Regions from separate parts of the Paenibacillus sp. Y5S-9 genome, predicted to be linked through region 2. Evidence: riboswitches for the same ligand, from Rfam matches in the RefSeq annotation. Region 2 holds a riboswitch; the other holds the start of a gene.
What was found. Region 2 has a riboswitch for ZMP and ZTP ahead of V6669_RS08275 (GNAT family N-acetyltransferase). Riboswitches for the same ligand answer to the same signal wherever they lie in the genome.
Positions count from the first base shown of each region.

Region 1: linked by a shared signal. The riboswitch ahead of V6669_RS27610 (TIGR01440 family protein) and the one ahead of V6669_RS08275 (GNAT family N-acetyltransferase) in region 2 are both predicted to bind ZMP and ZTP.

Region 1 covers NZ_CP145887.1:6,267,218-6,277,534, forward strand. Annotated here, with positions in the region: gene atpA (F0F1 ATP synthase subunit alpha) at 1-1,281, opposite strand, end outside; gene V6669_RS27565 (F0F1 ATP synthase subunit delta) at 1,298-1,846, opposite strand; gene atpF (F0F1 ATP synthase subunit B) at 1,843-2,331, opposite strand; gene atpE (F0F1 ATP synthase subunit C) at 2,445-2,669, opposite strand; gene atpB (F0F1 ATP synthase subunit A) at 2,748-3,566, opposite strand; gene V6669_RS27585 (ATP synthase subunit I) at 3,612-3,989, opposite strand; gene V6669_RS27590 (AtpZ/AtpI family protein) at 3,982-4,236, opposite strand; gene wecB (UDP-N-acetylglucosamine 2-epimerase (non-hydrolyzing)) at 4,423-5,580, opposite strand; gene upp (uracil phosphoribosyltransferase) at 5,631-6,260, opposite strand; gene glyA (serine hydroxymethyltransferase) at 6,691-7,938, opposite strand; gene V6669_RS27610 (TIGR01440 family protein) at 8,194-8,787, opposite strand; ZMP/ZTP riboswitch at 8,929-9,010, opposite strand; gene V6669_RS27615 (low molecular weight protein arginine phosphatase) at 9,107-9,679, opposite strand; gene V6669_RS27620 (manganese efflux pump MntP family protein) at 9,738-10,298, opposite strand.
Region 2 covers NZ_CP145887.1:1,839,678-1,849,994, forward strand. Annotated here, with positions in the region: gene V6669_RS08245 (sporulation protein) at 1-233, opposite strand, end outside; gene V6669_RS08250 (hypothetical protein) at 419-859, shown strand; gene V6669_RS08255 (hypothetical protein) at 881-1,420, shown strand; gene V6669_RS08260 (GNAT family N-acetyltransferase) at 1,429-1,968, shown strand; gene V6669_RS08265 (YfiT family bacillithiol transferase) at 2,017-2,541, shown strand; gene V6669_RS08270 (GNAT family N-acetyltransferase) at 2,576-3,091, shown strand; ZMP/ZTP riboswitch at 3,145-3,226, shown strand; gene V6669_RS08275 (GNAT family N-acetyltransferase) at 3,567-4,040, shown strand; gene V6669_RS08280 (VOC family protein) at 4,216-4,599, shown strand; gene V6669_RS08285 (class I SAM-dependent methyltransferase) at 4,820-5,539, shown strand; gene V6669_RS08290 (SDR family NAD(P)-dependent oxidoreductase) at 5,589-6,353, shown strand; gene V6669_RS08295 (response regulator transcription factor) at 6,539-7,228, shown strand; gene V6669_RS08300 (sensor histidine kinase) at 7,225-8,229, shown strand; gene V6669_RS08305 (ABC transporter ATP-binding protein) at 8,346-9,101, shown strand; gene V6669_RS08310 (ABC transporter permease) at 9,098-10,317, shown strand, end outside.

The sequences.
Region 1 (10,317 bases), 2.5 Mb from region 2:
AGGCTGGTTAACACCTTGCTTCAGGATTTCCATCATACGCGCACCACGATTCAGGCGGGCCTGAGTCGCTTTATCCAGATCGGAACCGAACTGGGAGAACGCTTGAAGCTCACGATATTGAGCGAGGTCGAGACGCAGGGAACCTGCAACCTTTTTCATCGCTTTGATCTGAGCAGAACCACCGACACGAGATACGGAAATACCTACGTTGATCGCCGGGCGTTGTCCAGCATTGAACAAGTCAGCTTCAAGGAAGATTTGTCCGTCCGTGATGGAGATTACGTTCGTTGGAATGTATGCAGATACGTCGGAAGCTTGTGTTTCAATAAACGGAAGTGCGGTTAAAGAACCACCACCAAGTTCATCATTCAGCTTCGCAGCACGCTCCAGCAAACGGGAGTGCAGGTAGAAGACGTCACCCGGATAAGCCTCACGGCCCGGTGGACGACGAAGCAACAAGGAAAGCTCACGATATGCAGAGGCTTGTTTGGTCAAGTCATCATAGATAACCAGAACGTGCTCGCCTTTGTACATGAAGTACTCACCCATCGAACAACCGGAATACGGTGCGATGTACAAGAGTGGTGATGGATCGGAAGCTGCTGCAGTTACAACGATTGTGTACTCCATTGCGCCTTTACGACGAAGAGTTTCCACAACTTGAGCAACCGTAGACTGTTTCTGACCAATAGCCACATAGATACACTTCATGCCGCTACCTTTTTGGTTCAGGATCGCATCAATTGCGATGGATGTTTTACCTGTTTGACGGTCACCGATGATCAACTCACGTTGTCCACGACCGATTGGAACCATTGCATCAATGGCTTTGATCCCTGTTTGCATCGGCTCATGAACCGATTTACGATCCATTACGCCTGGTGCTTTACCTTCAACCGGACGGAATTCCGTTGTAGCGATTGGCCCTTTGCCATCTACAGGAATACCGAGCGGGTTCACAACGCGTCCAATCAATGCTTCGCCTACAGGCACTTGCATGATTTGACCAGTACGTTTCACTTGGTCACCTTCACGAATATCGTAGTAAGGTCCCAGGATAACGACACCGACATTGCTTTCTTCGACGTTCATGGCGAGTCCCATAACACCGCTTGGGAATTCAACCAACTCGTTGGACATGACGTTCTCAAGTCCGTAAACACGAGCGATACCATCACCAACCTCGATTACCGTTCCGACTTCGACTACATCGATATCGGTCTTGTATTGTTCGATTTGGCTCTTAATTAATGTACTGATTTCTTCTGGTTTGATACTCAAGTGTCCTCACCCCAATCTACTGTACTCGTCTGTTAAAAGACTGCTCAAGACGTTCGAGCTTGCCAGCCAAGCTGCCGTCATAGATCGTATCGCCAATGGCGACTTTCAATCCGCCCAGCAGAGTCGGATCAACAATGTTCTCGATACGAATCTTTTTATTCACACGGCCACCGAATTCACGAGCTACCGCTTCTTTTTCTTCATCATTCAACGCATAAGTCGAGTAGACACGTGCATCTGCGATGCCTAGCGACTCACCTTGGATCTTCCGATAATCATTCAGCAAGTCTCCCAGCAATTCAACGCGTCCGCGCTCAATCAACAGCAAGACTGTACGAAGGACTGAATCGGATACCTTGCCATCAAGACTTGAGTGAATCACGTTCTGTTTGGCTTCATCAGAAATATTAGGGGATACGATAAATTTCTCGATATCTGCATCTCCGGTCAATGCACTGACTACTGCAACCAGTTCCTGTTCAACCTCAAGCACCTGCTGTTGCTGAAGAGCAACTTCGAACAATGCTTTCGCATAACGCTTGGCAACAATCGTATCGCGGCTCATTGTCGGCCTCCTACCTCATTGAGGTATTGGTTCACAAGCTCTTCTTGTGCAGGACCGTTCTCAACTTCTTTTTTGATCAACTTGGATGCAATCTGAACGGAAGCTGTACCCAGTTCGCTGCGAAGTGCTGCGACTGCTTTGTTCTTCTCGCTCTCGATTTCGCGTACTGCATCGTCTTTCAGACGATTAGCTTCAGCTTTTGCATCAGCCAAAATCGATTCAGCTTGTTTGCCACCCGTTTGTTTGGACTGTTCAATGATGTCGTAAGCATCTTGACGTGCTTGCTCAAGAGCTTGTTTTTGTTCCTCCACATAGGCAATGGCCTGTTCCCGAGTCTGTGCAGCCTCATTCATCTGCGTCATCACGAGTTCACGACGTTTTTCCATAATGGAGAACAAAGGCCCGAAGGCATAACGGCTAAGCAGCCAATATAAAATTGCAAATGCAACAATCGCAAGAAGCGTATTTTCCCATATGAAACTCAATCTGTTCACTCCTTCCTGGAGGTATCCTTGAAACGTCATCCGTTAGAACGGACATTACCTAAAAAGAAGGCGCGGATGGCTATGGCCTTCCCCGCCAAACCTTTAAAATTTAATTAAGCCATACCGTAGAACATGAACGCGAGTACCACACCGATGATCGGCAATACCTCGATCAAACCTACACCGATAAACATTGTTGTTTGAAGAGTGGATTTTGCTTCCGGTTGACGGGCAATACCTTCCACCGTTTTGCTGATTACCATACCGTTACCAATACCTGCGCCAAACGCGCCCAGTCCTGCAACAATTGCTGCTGCGATTAATGCCATTGCTCCCATTTGTATATCCTCCTTAAAATGATAAATCGAATTTTTTATTGTTCAGCCTGGTGAAGAAATCTTCGTAGGGCTTGAAACTTAATGCTCGTCGTGCGTCTCGATGCTCTGTGAAATGTACACCATCATCAAGATAACAAACACAAATGCCTGGATCGCGCCGATAAAGATACTGAAGCCTTGCCACACCATTAGTAGCGGAATCGCTGCAATAGCACCAAACACTTTGAATGTGGTCAGTTTCAGGATCGTTGCGATCAGTACCTCACCCGCGAAGATATTCGCGAATAGACGCATACCGTGTGTCAACAGCTTGGATGCCGTCTCAATCAAGTTGATTGGCAAGAACAAGGCGAATGGCTTAAGGTAATGCTGGAGATACCCTTTTGTGTTGCGGAACAATCCTAGTCCATGAGATACAAGGAACGCTACGAGAGCGAGTCCCATCGTTACAGACAAGTCGGCTGTTGGTGATTTCCACCAGGCCAGTTCAACGTGTGGGTGTGCTTCAGGATCCTTGGCATGCGCTTCTTCAAACGCCTCCACCGCTGTAACAATCGGCTTACCGAATACCTGTGCCTGACTAACATCTGTTACTTCAGATACAGCCACGAGCGGAAGGCCGAGCATATTCCCTACAAAAATGAACATAATCATGGAAAGAGCGAGAGAGATAAAATGTTTACCTTTCTTCATATCCATTGTGCTGGAAATCAGATTGCGGACGAATTCTACTGCCCACTCCATAAAATTTTGCAGCTTGCCGGGATTTTCAACGGATAATCTCCGTGTTGCCAGTACAGCAAAAATAAAAACAATTGCACCTGTAACTACCAGCATCAACAGAACCGATAGATCCAGTCGAAATCCGCCAAGCATAATAATTGGAGCTTCATGCATATTTTTCTCACCCCTTTCTCGACTTGAAAGCTGCAACCCTTAACATCATTCTGCTCTGCGGGAATGGACAATCCCTATAATCAGTAAGGAAAATTGTGCAATGACGAGACCGCCTGCAACCGCATATGTATTGAAGTACTGCGGAAAGCGCATCGATATGAATATACCGAGCACAGCGAGTGCCGCTCTTGTCAAAAATCCCAGGTTCACACGCTTCAAGTTACCTTCTGCCGCATCATCAGACATTTTCCTTACTTTGTAGCCCAAGTAAAATGCATTGATCCAACTAATTCCTGTACCCAGGGCCAGTCCCAAAGCAATTGTCTCCACACGTGGCATAAAGGCCGCTGCGAGAAAACAAATCATAAGAAAGTACATGATGAAAACAGTCATCGATCTGCGGTATCTGGTTAGTTCACTCATCACTTTCCCCCATGAATTTTTTCGCGATAAAGTAGATGCTTACACCGCCTGCCGCAAGAAAAAAGAGAACGCTTACGGCGATCCATATTCCGTTACCTCCGATGGTCTTGTCCAACCAGGAGCCAGCGTAATATCCGGCAACAGCGAGAATGGCAATCTCGATCCCAAAAGCTGTCACGAGTCCCATCGCTTTCCATACATTATCGTCATGGTTACGGGATGAATTTGGTTTGTTCGAATCGGCCATTTTCCACGCCACCCTTGCAATCCCAGTTAATTTTACTGAATGATGAGAGCCTTTGTCAATTGAATGATTTTAGCGTTTTAAAGGGGAAAACGACGGGAATACAGACCCTCAAAGCCCATAAACCCGCGTAAACCGTACAGTTTAACTGTATGCTATGCCCTTTATAAATCCGTCAGAAAAATTGTATTATTTTTTGAATTTTCTGTGAAATGATTCCGGACGCTCACTATTTACACCAAAATGGTGCAGAATCGCATTGACAATTCTTTCCGAAGCATGTCCATCACCGTATGGATTGGCAGCCTGACTCATGCTTGCATACAGGGTTTTGTCTGTAAGCAGAGCTTTGGTCCGTTCATACACACGTTCCTCTTCGGTACCTACCAGTTCCAGCGTTCCGGCTTCAATACCTTCCGGGCGTTCTGTTGTATCGCGCAATACGAGCACAGGCACACCAAACGAAGGTGCTTCTTCCTGCAAACCGCCTGAATCGGTCAAAATCAAGTGAGTGTGCGGGTAAAAGTTATGCAAATCCACCACGTCTAGTGGATCAATTAATTGAATACGGGGATGATTCCCCAAAATCGCGTGAGCCGGCTCCTTCACAGCAGGACTTGGATGCACCGGGTACACGATGGCAATATCTTCGAATTCGTCGGCAATCCGTTTGACGGCCTGGAAAATGTTGCGGTGAGGCTCGCCTTGAGATTCACGGCGATGAGCTGTCATCAGCACAAGGCGTTTGCCTTGGGCCCAATCAAGTACCGGGTGTGTGTAGTCCTCCCGTACTGTATATTGAAACACATCTGTTACCGTGTTGCCTGTGACGTACGTACTAGACTCCGATTTATTTTCTTTGGCAAGATTGGAAGAAGACCAATCCGTAGGCGCAAAGTGTAGATCAGCCAGTACTCCCGTCAGCTGACGATTCATCTCTTCCGGATATGGAGACAGCTTGTTCCACGTCCGCAGCCCCGCTTCCACATGCCCTACCTGAATCTGTTGCAAGAATGCTGCGTAGCTCGCTACAAAGGTAGTTAATGTATCTCCGTGAACCAGCACAATATCCGGCTTAGCTTCAGCTAACACCGGCTCCAGACCGCCAAGCACACGAATTGTGATTTCATTCAATGTCTGACGGTCCTTCATCACATCCAGATCATAATCGGGATGAATGTCGAAAACTTCAAGTACCTGATCCAACATCTGGCGATGCTGCGCAGTTACGCAAACAATAGATTCAATAGACTCAGGGTGTTTTTGCAATTCCAAAATAAGCGGAGCCATCTTAATGGCTTCCGGACGCACCCCGAAGATCGTCATGACTTTAATTTTGTTGGACATTCGAGCAAAGCCCCTTTTCTATAAGTTCCGATTACAAGCATGCGATATGCTTATTTAGTGCCGTATAGACGGTCTCCTGCATCTCCAAGTCCTGGAACGATGTAACCATGATCATCCAGACGGTCGTCCAATGCTGCTACATAGATGTCCACATCGGGATGTGCATCTTGCACAGCTTTTACGCCTTCCGGTGCTGCAACCAGGTTCATCATTTTGATTTGGGTACAGCCACGTTTTTTGAGCACGTCAATAGCTGCAATTGCCGAACCACCCGTTGCCAGCATCGGATCAATTACAATCAATTGACGCTCTGTTACGTCTGTAGGCAGTTTGGTGTAGTATTCTACCGGTTGCAGTGTTTCCGGGTCACGGAACAGACCAACATGTCCAACTTTTGCCGCTGGCAACAATTTCACAACGCCATCCAACATTCCGAGTCCTGCACGCAGAATCGGCACCAGTCCGAGCATACGTCCAGAGATGACTTTACCTTGTGTTGCAGCTACAGGTGTCTGTACATCAATCGTTTCCAGTTCAACATCTCTTGTAATCTCATAAGCCATCAACGTTGCTACTTCATCCACCAATTCACGAAAATCTTTCGTATTCGTACGCATGTCGCGTATAAACGTCAGTTTGTGTTGAATCAAAGGGTGATCACATATTACTAATTTTCCCATCTAATTTGTCCCTCCGGTAAGTTCTTCATGTTAAGCATTTCCAAATATACCTAGCCACCATTCATGGGCTCGATAAATCCTGTATATTATATCATCACCAACAACGAATTACACCATCAAAGGGCACCCAATCATTACAGATTACCGAATCCTATAAAAAACAGGACCGGAAAATGATCCATCCGGTCCTGTTTTGCTCATGTTGTTATGTCGTTGAGATAAGGAAAATGATAAATACAATTGCACTCCGCCACCAGAATGCTCCTTCGATCGCTGTTATTCCCGAATTTTATGAATCTCCTTATAAAGGTGTAAATTCGGGAATAAATGCGAACGCTTCGCTTCTACGGCCTCATTCTGTCTGCTTCGTTTTTTTGTATCCCATTTTAAGAACGAACATCTCAAATACAAACAGCATGAGCAAAGTTTTTTAGTATTTAAGGTCGGTATAAAGCGGGAATTGGTCTGTCAGTGCAGTCACTTCTGCACGAGCTTCATCCAGCTTCGCTGTATCTTTTGGATTTTTCAACGTTTTGGCAATGATCTTACCAATAGCAACCATCGCTTCTTCGTTCATGCCACGGGAAGTTGCAGCAGGTGTACCAATTCGAATACCGCTCGTTACAAACGGGCTTGTAGGGTCGAATGGAATTGCATTTTTGTTCACGGTAATACCGATGGAATCAAGCACATGCTCAGCTTCCTTACCTGTGATGTTCACACTGCGTGTATCGATCAGCATCAAGTGGTTATCTGTACCACCAGATACAATGTTCAATCCTTCAGCGATCAGTGTTTCAGCCAGAACCTGTGCGTTTTTCACAACGTTCTGTGCATATGTTTTGAACGAAGGCTGCAAAGCTTCTCCGAATGCTACCGCTTTGGATGCGATCACGTGCATCAGAGGTCCACCTTGGGAACCAGGGAATACGGCTTTATCAATCGCTGCTGCCCACGCTTTACGGCACAGAATCATACCACCACGAGGTCCACGCAGCGTTTTGTGTGTTGTTGTTGTTACGAAATGCGCATGTGGAACCGGGTTTGGATGCAAACCAGCAGCAACCAGTCCTGCGATGTGAGCCATGTCCACCATGAACAAAGCGCCTACATCATTAGCGATGGAAGCCAGCTTTTCAAAATCAATGGTACGCGGATATGCACTTGCACCAGCAACGATCAGACGAGGGCGGTGTTTGAAAGCCGCTTTGCGTACTTCATCATAATCAATCAGGAATGTATCTTCCTGTACGCCGTATGCTACGAAATTGTACAGCAAACCGGATGCGTTAACCGGGCTACCGTGTGTGAGGTGTCCACCATGGGCAAGGTTCATACCGAGTACAGTATCACCAGGTTTCAACGCTGCAAGATATACTGCCATGTTCGCTTGTGCACCGGAGTGAGGTTGAACATTCACGTGTTCTGCTCCGAACAATTCTTTTGCACGATCACGCGCGATGTCTTCAACGATGTCCACATGCTCACAACCGCCATAGTAACGTTTACCTGGATATCCTTCAGCGTACTTGTTGGTCAGAACAGATCCCATTGCTTCAATTACTGCTTCACTTACGATGTTCTCGGATGCAATCAGTTCGATGTTGTTCTGTTGACGTTTCAGTTCAAGATTCATCGCTTCCAGTACTGCCGGGTCATTCTTGCGCAATTGTTCCATGATTAAATTCCTCCCAGTTTATAAGTGAATTTATAAAGTGAAACTAATGTTTACACGAAAACGGCGAGTGCAACACCAATCTGAAGAAACAAAGTAGTCGCCAAAAAGCTTTCTTTAGAAAGCTACTCCGGAAGCATAGGCTATCACCGGATTTCCCCTTTAAATAGGGAATTAAAAATCTGGGGATAACAGCGATCGGAAGATGGTGATGCAATCAAAGTCAGGAGTGTAACCCAATTAGTCTCGCTTTATATGTTAGTCACAAAATGTTGAATCTGGTTGTTCTTCCATACGATACACCGCGCGTTCGCCGCCAATCAACTTCGGACGAGTCAACGCTGTGGTCACACGTGCATCTCCAACATAGCGGAGCGCTGTACGATAGGGTACGGCTACATGCCGGAGATGCATCCCAATCATCGTCTCCCCAATGTCCAGTCCCGCATGGGCCTGCACATGTTCAGCCAGGCATGGATCGGTCAGCGAACGATATGCTGCGGATGCCATTGAACCTCCGGCCTTGGGCACGGGTACTGCACCAACCTCGGTCAATCCAAGACGAGTAAGCACAGAACGCTCCATTACCAGCGCACGGTTCAGATGCTCACAACATTGGAATACCGTATCAAAACCGAATTCCTCCTGCACCTCGCGTATACCCGCAAGAAGCTGCTGTGCCACTTCAATGGCACCACTCGTACCAATCCGAGCGCCTGCGACTTCACTTGTGCTTGTACCGATCACAACGATCTGTCCAGGCCCAAGCTGTCCAGCAAGCGCCAGTTCATGCAGAATAGACGCGGTCTGTTCCTGCAATCCGGGTTGTTCCGAATCTAACTCTATAGTCATCCTATCATCGCCTCCCGATAAAATCATGCCCGCTGTCTCTTGGTTGTCCTTCGTATTCTTGCACGGCATCTCAGGTACTATTATAGCGAATAATCAGATGAAAGACGAAAAAAAGAGCAGTCTGCGGGTAACGCAGAATTGCTCTTTTGCCCAGGCGACCGGCCGTTTGTTCCGGTGCTCCATCGTGGTTATGCCCACTTCGTCGCCAGTTACACCGGATCCCTGTTTTCCCCTTCATCATAAAACAACCCGCGGCTAAAATCAACGGTTAATTTACATCACGTGTTCTATTTCTATAACCTGCCTCGCAGGATCAGAATTATCTCAGCTTATCCAAAAGCCGGTCCAATGCCGTCCGAATCTCAGCTGCAGCTATATTGTAATCATCACGACTTCCCCCAAACGGATCAGAGATGTCGAAACTTGGAATTCGTTGTCTAATCTCAATGGCTCGCTCCCGCTCCGATGCCAGGATCTCTTGCCCAAGGGCACGTTTCATCTCCAGCGTTGCAAACAGGCTGTCCAACTCCTGGACATCACTTAATACCTGTTCATCATCCTCCACATATTCTTTCAATGTATAGGTTTTGTGGACTGAATCGGGAAAAACCTGCATGACATGCTGCTTGTGACTCCGTGTTAATGTTAGAACCAGATCGGCCCAACCTACCAGGTTAGAGCTAAGTTGTGTGGAATGAGGTGGACCTTCAACGTTATGATCTCTCAAAACCGCTTCCGCATGACGAGAGATCGGCATACCCGACGTTGCTGCCACACCTGCGGAACGAACTTCTACCTGAATGCCACGCTCCGATGCCAGTTTTCGCAAAAGCCCCTCTGCCATGGGGCTGCGGCACGTATTTCCTGTACATACGAATAAAATATGTTTCATTGTGTTAGCCTCCCCATTTTACATATGATGCGAATGATATGATATCTCAAGTTTTATTCTAAAATATAAACAAAAGTCCAAACGCAAGCAAGATTGCGCCACCAATAGCTTCGCCGTAATCCCCGAGATTCTGACTCACCCGACGGCCTAATAGCAGACCCATAACCGACATCACCCCGCCACAAAAGCCGAAAGCAAGTACGGTTAAGATCAGATCACTGCTAAACATCCCTAAGGAAACGCCAACGGAGAACGAATCCACACTTACACTGAGGGAGAACAAAACAACGCCGAGCAGGGAACGGTGGTCCACCAGCTTAGTATCGCCTTCACGGAATGCATTCAGAATCATATGAGCACCCAGCAAAACAAGTAATCCACCTGCCGCATACGTTGTAATGTCACCGAGCAGGGAGCTGACGTATTTGCCCATATACATGCCGATGAGCGGCATGATGATATGAAATAGCGCGGTTACAATACTGATTCGCAATACATCCCTCAGCCGAATGCCCTTCATGCCAATTCCGATTCCGAGTGAGAAGGCATCGAGGCCAAGCGCAACAGCCATGATCAAAATGGTTACCAACTGCCCTACATGGGCAGACACATCCCACATCCCCATACCCCCAAGTCAC
Region 2 (10,317 bases):
AAATATTTGGCTATAACAGCTGTTTCTTTTACTTTGCGATCATCGCGCTCCCGTATGTAATGGGTTTTGATTGAAAGATAGATTCGATCTACATTCTGTTCCACATCCCCACCTTCAATGTACACAACTCCCGAGATGATTCCTCCAGGTGTGACCTCTGGTGTATGCAATTCCGTATTTACTTTGGCTGCTCCAACACCTACACTGGCTAACATTTTCTTAAAAAATGACATGCGCTCAACCTCCAGATCAGATGGTTTTATTATAGGGGATACATACGACTTCGACCTTAATACGGAAGCCGGAAGAGAAGCGTTTCAAATTTTAGCAAAGATATATCGCATACCCAAACAGGAGATTCGCCTAGCCGATGTCGAATGTTAGAATAAAGGGATTTTTTGTCAGGAGATGAAGGCGATTGAACACAGAATTTTCAGAACAGAAATATGGTGAGACTGGTGTCAAAACCAGCTTCGAGCAGATGGCGAACGGGGAACAGAAATATAAAATGATCGCAGAAGATGGCAGTTATTATTGCAGAACCGTTGCTTCATCCCAGGGAGCTTGGCAAAACAGTCATGTACATATCAATCTAACGGAGTTTTATGTGGTGCAAACCGGATGGATTGCGTATGCCAGTTATGGAGACGATCAGATGTTTTCGATTCGAGTGATGCGTGCAGGAGAGCACATCATTGTCCAACCTGGAATCCACCATAATATATACATGTCTGCACATAGCGCGATCCATACCATCAAACATGGATTGAATACCTCCAGTGATTGGACGGCTTCACCCGAGTTGGATAGGTTAACGCAATCTTTAACAGAGAAGGAGCTGCTCCGGAAGTATGATTAACCAGACGGGAGGATCAGACCAATGCGTAAAAGTACAATATTTTGGCTTACGGGAATAGCGATAATTCTCTTGGTGACTCTGCTCATATACAGCTATGTAATTCCAAGTGTGAGTGCACAGGATGTTGTGATGGCAGGCACAATCAGGCAGATTGATACGGATGCAGTTGAGATAGAGTTAGAGATAACGCGAAAAAGAGAAGACAAGGATCAACATATGGTGTATCCCGTTGTCCCGGGATGGGAAGGGGTCACATTCACTGAGGAACAAGATGATGCGTGGTACATGCCTTCGTCTGTTGGCAGCTCCTATTTGGATCAAGTCATTCTGGAAAAGTATCTGAAGGCGCAGGGGAAAACCATGAAATCAGCTGATACTCTGATGGGATTTGCGATACCTGATGAGATAGGGAGTTACAAGTTGCGGTTAACGCTTAGATCTTTGGGTGGAACGACTCAGCCGCTTGAGAATCCCATGGTGTATTATGTTCACAACGAGCATTTGTTAGGGAAGGATCTGAGTTGGGTTACGGGTGAGAATCTGGAGATCAATAAGGAGTAATCAGAATGATGAATGTATATGAATCGAATGAAATCACCGTACGTTTCTTGGAAACAGAAGATGAACGACATCTGGTGAAGTGGCTGTCAGACCCGGAAGTTCTTCAGTACTATGAAGGGCGTGATCGGCCGCATGATTTGGAGCAAGTGAAAGAACATTTTTACAATCAGAAAGATGATGCTACTCGTTGTATCGTTGAGTATGGAGGACATCCGATTGGATACATTCAGTTCTATGAGCTTGAGGAAGAAGAGCGAACGGAGTATGGTTATGGAGACACGGATGAGATCATCTATGGAACAGATCAGTTTATTGGTGAGGTAGACTACTGGAATAAAGGCATGGGTACACAGTTGATGCAATCCATGCTGGCTTATCTGATTAATGAAAAACAAGCCCGTAAAGTGGTGATGGACCCTCAATCCTGGAACTTGCGAGCGATATCCTGTTACGAGAAATGTGGTTTCCAAAAGATTAAACTGTTGGAGAAACATGAGCAGCATGAAGGACAGATGAGAGACTGTTGGCTTATGGAATATGCTCCTTAGATAATGTTAAAAGTTATTTTGAATCATAGAAACAAGGAGGAATAATGGATGAATGAAAGATTTCCGATAGGACCTTTTGTACACACGGGTGAAGTTACTTTGGCACAGCGGGAGAAGTGGATTCAGGACATTGCTGAGTTGCCTGAACGCGCACGTGAAGCGGTAAAGGGACTAAGTGAAGAGCAATTAAGTCTGCCGTATCGAGAAGGTGGATGGATGCTCAAACAGGTCATTCACCACATGGAAGACAGCCATATGAACAGTATGATTCGTTTCAAGTTGGCACTGACAGAGGATACACCAACGATTCGGCCTTATTATGAAGAGCGCTGGGCTGAATTGAGTGATTCAAGAGACCTGGATGTTGAATTCTCGCTTCAGATTCTGGATGCGCTCCATCGTCGTTGGGTGTTTCTGTTAAACGCGTTGACAGATGCAGATTATGCCAAACAATTTTATCATCCCTCATCGGAAGAAACGACAAGACTGGATTATAATCTGGGCATGTATGCTTGGCATGGCAAACACCATGTTGCTCACATCACATCGCTTCGGGATAGACTGGGAATATAGCAAGAAGAAATATCTTTTTAAGGAGGATTCATCATTGAGTGTACATATCAGACTATTAAATGAGAGCGATCCTGTAATTATATCAAAGGCGTTTCAGGAGCAGGGTTGGGGGAGATTCGCTGAGCAGTATCTTCGTTACTTGGCTGAACAACAGAATGGGGAGCGCGTAACCTTGGTAGCCGAGTTAAATGGAGAATTTGCCGGATACGTGAATGTATTGTGGTATTCCAGCTACCCGTCTTTCAGGGAACAAGGCATTCCCGAAATTAACGATTTTAATGTGCTGATGAAGTTCCAGCGCCAAGGTATTGGTTCACGGTTGATGGACCGAGCAGAGGAAGTTATTCTGGAACGAACGGATGTAGCAGGCATTGGTGTAGGCGTATTTTCTGATTATGGCAAAGCGCAAGTTCTATATGCCCATCGCGGGTACATACCAGACGGTCACGGTGTACACAAGCATGATCATTACATTCAGCCGGGTGAAGAAACAATTATGGACGACGATGTTGTACTTTATCTTACGAAGAAGTTAAAAGCCACGCATTAATTTCATAATATATACAATGATGAAAAGATGTCATGTATACTAGTTGTTAAATATCTGTTATGTGTGACTGGCGTAAACGTGGAGTGAACCACGAGGAAGCACATATATTATATGCCGTACGCCTGGGCAAAGTGTTTGATCTTTTGATCAAACACTTTATTTATTATTCAGGGAATGAAAGGACAGGTGGCGGCAGCAGGTTTCCTGAATGGAAAAAGGCTACTACCAACTCATCTGCTTATGATTTATTGACTCCTTATTGTGCAGAAGTAATTTCAGCGCGTGTAGTGCGTGATAGTAATACAGTAACTGGCGCGGGGGTTACGGCTTCCATTGACCTGGGTCTATACTTGGTCGAAATGTTAACGTCTACGGAGATCGTCCTTCAAGTTCAGCAAAAACTAGAGTATCCATATTATGAAGCTGGTAACTTAAAAGATGTCTACATGTACACTAAGAGGTAGGGGATAAAAAGATGACTATTCGCCTTTTTCAAGCGATTGATCAGCCAGCCGTGCTGAAAATGATGACGGATCATGAATTTCAATTTCCTTCGTTTATACGCGATCAGTATCCTGCGCGCTGGGATTCGTTTTTAAAAATGACGGATGAACGTATCAGTGCTTATTATGTCATGGTTGACGAAGCAGATGTTGTCATAGGTCATGCTGGTTATATCTTTCAGCCTACTGTTAACCGGTATGAAATCGTTGGCGTTGTTACAAGCAAATCACACCTTCGACAGGGAGTAGCACGTACACTGATTACAAAAATATGTTTAAAAATAGCTGAATTTGGATGTAGTGATGTCATGCTTTACACACTTGATCATAAAGAAAATGAAGCAGCGCTTGTATTTTATGAACGAATGAATTTTCAAAAGGAAAGTATCGATATGAATTATTATACCTCGGGGTTTCATAGACTTTCACTTGTTAAAACCTTATAAGGGGACTTCAAAAAACTAATTGTAGTGGAAGCATAAAAGTGTACTTCAGTTTAAGTTGCATGTACTTGCAAAGAAAGATGATAAAAAAGCTGTCCCGCATGTTATACTCTATTGGAATTTGAGGAATGATAAGCAGGATGTTAAGAGATTAGATGATCAGAGGAGTGATTGATCCATGTTTAGCAAAGTCGGACAGGTTATGTTGTATGTCAACAATCAGGATGAATCACTGGCATTTTGGACGGAAGTTGCAGGATTCCACATTGTGGATGAAGTAAACCTTGACGAGGGTATGAGATGGATTGAGATTGCGCCTACCCCAAATTCGCAGACAAGCATTATTCTTCATGACAAGGAGTTTGTGGAGCGGATGTCGGCGGGTGTAAATCTGGGCACACCTTCGTTAATGTTCTTCACCGAAAACCTGGATCAGTTATATGCCGACTTGTCTGGTAAACATGTAACGGTTGGAGAGATTGTTGAGATGCCCACCGGGCGTGTCTTCAACTTTGCTGATAATGAAGGGAATTACTTTGCAGTCTTGGAACGGGCGAAGTAAGTTACAACACAAAACCCCAACGATTGTAAGCGATCGACATTCATGTCGGTCGTTTTTTTGTTGGGAAAAAGCTTCTGTTTTTTAAGTAGAAAACACAAGAAAAATAGAGAACTACTGGGTAAAAATGTTATAATAGAGTGTGGCTGATTTATTGAAAATGATGAGGAATGAATAGTCAGAAATGAAGGTTTGGATGGAGCATTGAAGGAGGAATGTGGTTGTGGAAAAGACGATTAAAAGTGTACAGGATCTGTATGATATGCTCGATGCGGACTTCAGATCTGCCAAGCAATTTTGGGAGCCATTCTATGAGGATCGGAACAGACCAATCCCCTTTTTCCCAAACAAACCGGATGAGAATCTGGTAACGCATGTGAATGCAGGTCTGCTGACAGGTGGCAAGGCATTGGAACTGGGTTGTGGCCCGGGCAGAAATGCGTTGTATTTAACCCACCAAGGCTATCAGGTAGATGCTTATGATCTTTCGGAGACAGCGATTGCCTGGGCTAAGGAGAGGGCGGCAGAGGAGCAACTGGACGTGCATTTTGAATGTCGCTCCGTGTTCGAACTGACCCCAGAGCAAGAATATGATCTTGTCTACGACTCGGGTTGTCTGCATCATCTGTTACCACATCAGCGTATCCCCTACATAGAGATGATCCACAATGCACTCCGGCCTGGAGGATACTTTGGAATGACTTGTTTTGCTCCTGGTTTTGGAGATATTGGTGGACCTGAGATCGTTATGAATGATTGGCAGGTGTATCAAGAGAAGTCGATGCGAGGTGGTCTTGCGTTCACGGAGGAGAAGCTTCGCTACATGCTGGAAGATGGCTTTGAATGTTTGGAGTTCCGTGCAATGAAGGCGATGGAGCAGCATGAACCATGTTTTGGTGTACCTTTTCTGTGGGCCACGTTGTGGAGAAAGAAAAACTCGTAAGAATAGTGGAATTAACATGCATTGAAAATAGAGGAGGAGTGTTATCGAAATGGGAACAGAAACAGGAAGAAGACACTTTATCATTACAGGCACATCCAAAGGGATCGGTTTACAACTTGCAGAGTTATTATTGGCTAAGGGGGATTACGTTTACGGTATTTCACGAGGGAGTTCGGATCTGTTGGAATCAGGCGAGGAATGGAGGGGGCGTTACCGCCATGTTCAGTACGATTTATCCGATCTGACGGGGCTTGATGATTTGGTTACACGTGTATTGGACGAAATTCCGTCTCAGGAAGCTGAATTCATTGGACTCATTAATAATGCAGCGATGCTGGAGCCTCTAAAACCTATCAATCAGTGCAGTGCGGCAGAGATAAGTCAAAGTCTCAACATCAGCCTCGCAGCGCCAATGATATTGAGTTCATCTTTTATTCAACAAACAAATCACCTGTCCGCCAGACGTAAAATTGTTAATCTCTCATCGGGTTCGGGCAGTTATCCCGCGCCTTCAATGGCAGTGTACTGTACATCCAAGGCAGGCATGAACATGTTCACCCAATGCGTATCTTTGGAACAAACGGGCCAACAGAACCCTGTTGAGATTATTGCTTTTGATCCGGGGATGGTCGATACGGAATTGCAGGCTGTTGCACGAGGCAAAAGTGCAGAGGAATTCGCCCTTGCAGGTATGTTCAATCAAGTATATGAAGCAGGACAATTAAGATCGCCACGAGACGTAGCGATGCAGTTGATCGAGCGGATGGACGAAAACAGTGATGCAAGCCATGTTATACACACCATGGAGAGCTAATATGATATATGTATTTCGGATCGTTTTCTTCACAAAGCATGGATACCTTTTGATATAAGCCCAACTTCCCTGTACACTGGAATCAACGATCGGAAGAACGATTCGTAACGGTAAAGGTGATCCTGCAACAACGGAGTCTAATTACCTTTTTCAACCTTAGAAGATCAGAAACGTGGTGAAGTCTCTTGTTTAAAATTATGCTCATTGAAGACGACGAATCGTTATTCAGTGAAATCAAGGAACGTTTGTCCCAATGGTCGTATGACGTGTATGGTGTGCAGGACTTTGGCAAGGTATTGCAGGAGTACAGTGTAATTCAGCCGCAACTGGTCATTATTGATATTCAGTTACCCCAATATGACGGGTTCCATTGGTGTCGGATAATCCGTTCGCACTCCAATGTGCCGATAATCTTTTTGTCCTCACGGGATCATCCTGCGGACATGGTTATGTCCATGCATTTGGGGGCAGACGATTTTATCCAGAAGCCTTTTCATTTCGATGTATTGATTGCCAAGATCCAAGCGACTTTGCGGAGGGTGTATAACTATAATACAGAGCATATTGAACTTCGAACCTGGCGCGGTGCCACTATTGAGTATGTGAAAAATACACTGACCTGCGGGGATGAATCTGTCCTGTTAACGAAAAATGAGATGTTTATCCTTAAAGTGCTGGTGGAGCACAAAAATCAGATTGTTACCCGTGAGGACCTCATACGGAGCTTGTGGGATCATGAGCATTTCGTGAGTGACAATACGCTGACGGTTAACGTTAATCGGTTACGGAAGAAGCTTGAACCCATCGGCTTGGAGCGTTACATTGAAACCAAAGTAGGTCAGGGGTACATGGCAACGGAAGAGGCAGAAGCATGATCGGAAAGTACATACGAGAAAGGGCTAGTTGGTTATGGCTACTGGTAAGCATGCAACTTATTATTTTATTGGTGGCCTACCTGGACTCGTCCATTCCATTCCAATCTGTGGCGTATATCGTAGGACTGAATGTGGTGGTATGTCTTGTTTTTATCTGGGCGAGATACCTGAAAGAAACCCGTTTCTATAAAAAATTGAGCACCTGGGATCATACCTATGATCTGGGAGAACTCGACATCGCCGAAAGTCCATATGAGCAGATTGTACATGAGGCCGTCAGTTCCCAGACACAGCGGTATCGTAAGGAGTCTTCACATCATTTTATCGCTCTGGAACAGGAGAAGGACGAGATGTTGTCCTGGATTCATGAGGTGAAGACCCCACTGACTGCGTTGCAACTGATGATCGAGCGCTTGCCAGATGACAAGTTACAGAGCCAAATGACATATGAATGGTTACGAATTCATCAGTTGCTGGATCAGCAGCTTCATCAGAAGCGTATTCCGTTTATGCATAATGATCTGTTCATCGAAGAGACGGAACTTGAACCAGTATTGAATAGCGAGATACGAGCGTTGAAATCGTGGTGCATTTCCAAAGGCATTGGCTTTGATATGTCTTTAATGGTATCGCGCGTGCTCACAGACAGCAAATGGTTAGGCTTCATCCTCCGCCAATTGTTGAGTAATGCGGTGAAATATAGTGATTCATCGGATATCCTCATTGAAAGTCGGGAACAGGATGGACACATCATACTCATGATTCAGGATCACGGGCGAGGGATTGAGACTCAAGATCTGCCGCGTATATTTGATAAAGGATTTACGTCCACCCGAGGCAGAATGGATGGGGCGGCTACCGGGATGGGACTATATTTGGTTCTTCAGGTTGTCCAGACGCTTCATATGAACATTCATGTAGAATCTTCTCTTGGCGAGGGCACAATCGTCACACTTACTTTTCCGCGAAAAAACGACATGGTGCATCTTGCAGGCGTGTGACAACAATGTCACATGCTTTTTGGTTTTGTTCGGTGAATCACACGATAACACTGCACATTCCGCCTATGATATAGACATGAGCATTTTGCAGAAGATCTAAGAGGAGTGAGTGGGATATGTGGATACTGGAAGCCAAAAAAATTCATAAAGTCTATGGGAATAAACTGAATAAACAGGAAGTGCTGAAGGGGATTGATCTTGGGGTAAGTAAGGGAGAGTTTGTTGGTATTATGGGGCCTTCGGGTTCGGGTAAAACGACGCTGCTTAATGTACTTTCCTCCATTGATCGGGTGAGTCAGGGCACGATTGATATTGAGGGCAAGGAATTCACCGGAATGAAGGAGAAACAGCTGGCTGAGTTCCGCAAACATCATCTGGGCTTTATTTTTCAGGAATACAATCTGCTGGATACCCTTACGGTGAAGGAAAATGTATTATTACCGCTCTCGATTACGAGCATTCCAAAGCAGGAGGCACACCGGAAGTTTGAACAGATTGCCCGTGAACTGGGAATCTACGAATTAAAAGATAAGTATCCATCTGAGATTTCGGGTGGGCAGAAACAGCGAACGTCCGCAGCACGGGCATTTGTCCACGATCCAAGTATCATTTTTGCGGATGAGCCGACAGGAGCGTTGGATTCCAAGTCCGCTTCGGATCTGCTCGGCAAGTTAAGTGATATGAACAGCGCACGAAAGGCGACCATCATTATGGTTACCCATGATCCGGTTGCCGCAAGTTATTGTAGCAGAGTGATCTTCATTCGAGACGGTCAGATCTACACCCAGCTGAATAAAGGAGACGAGTCCCGGCAATCGTTCTTCAACGATATTATCAAAACCCAAGGCGTATTGGGTGGTGTACAGCAATGAGCTTGAATTATATCATCATCCGCAATCTAAGGAAAAATCTTAAGAATTATTATCTCTATGTATTTGCGCTTGTGTTCAGTGTGGCTCTGTATTTTTCCTTTGTGACGTTACAGTATGATCCTTCCATGGATGAGGTGGCTGCTTCAACGAAAGGTGCGGCGGCTATAGGCGCGTCTTCGGTACTGTTAATCGTCATTGTCGGCATCTTTTTGCTCTATGCCAATACGATCTTTATCAAGCGGCGTAGCAAAGAAATTGGATTATTTCAATTGATCGGGCTGACGAAAGGCAGAATTTTTGGTATTTTGAGTGCGGAGAACAGTATTCTTTATTTTGGCTCCATGGCTATTGGTGTGTTAATTGGGTTTCTTGCGTCCAAGCTGGTATTGATGATATTGTTCAAAATTCTCGGTGTGGATGCGATTACGAAATTGTATTTCTCTCCGATGGCACTGATGCAAACGGTGATTGTTTTTACGATAATGTATTTGCTTATCATGCTGATGAACTACACTTTTATCAAGAGACAGAGTATTCTCTCGCTCTTTCGGGTGTCGGCGACTACGGAGCAGCAGGTGCAGAAGATGTCTGTCGGACAGATGATTATTGGCGTCTTGGGTATTGCTCTGATTGTGTATGGATACTACATGTCTGCACGGCTGTTCAGCGGTGAGGCAATGGATATGCAGCAGTTGATGTATACGATGATCCTGATTCTGTTCTCGGTCATACTGGGGACATACCTGTTCTATAAGGGTTCGGTAAGTTTTATTTTTAATCTGGTTCGCAAAAGCAAAAACGGCTACCTATCCATTCATGAGGTGTTATCGTTATCTTCAATCATGTTCCGCATGAAATCCAATGCATTGCTTCTCACGATTATTACAACCGTGTCGGCACTTGCTATTGGCATGCTGTCACTCAGTTACATTTCGTATTATTCGGCAGAGGCTCAGGCGAAGGAAAGCTTGCCGGAGGATTTCTCTTTTGCTCAGGTAAATGTGAAAGATCGCTTTGTAGCCGAGTTGAAACACAAACAGATACCATATGAAGAGAAGCACAGAGAGCCTATTTATATTGAAATTGATGCTCACGAAGTGATGGATGAGTCCATGACGGAACAGTACCTGTTCAGTAGTGTGTTGAGTGACAACATGGTAGATAACATTGATTTGCAAGCGGGTGAAGTGGTCTTCATGGGATATGGAAATGCCCT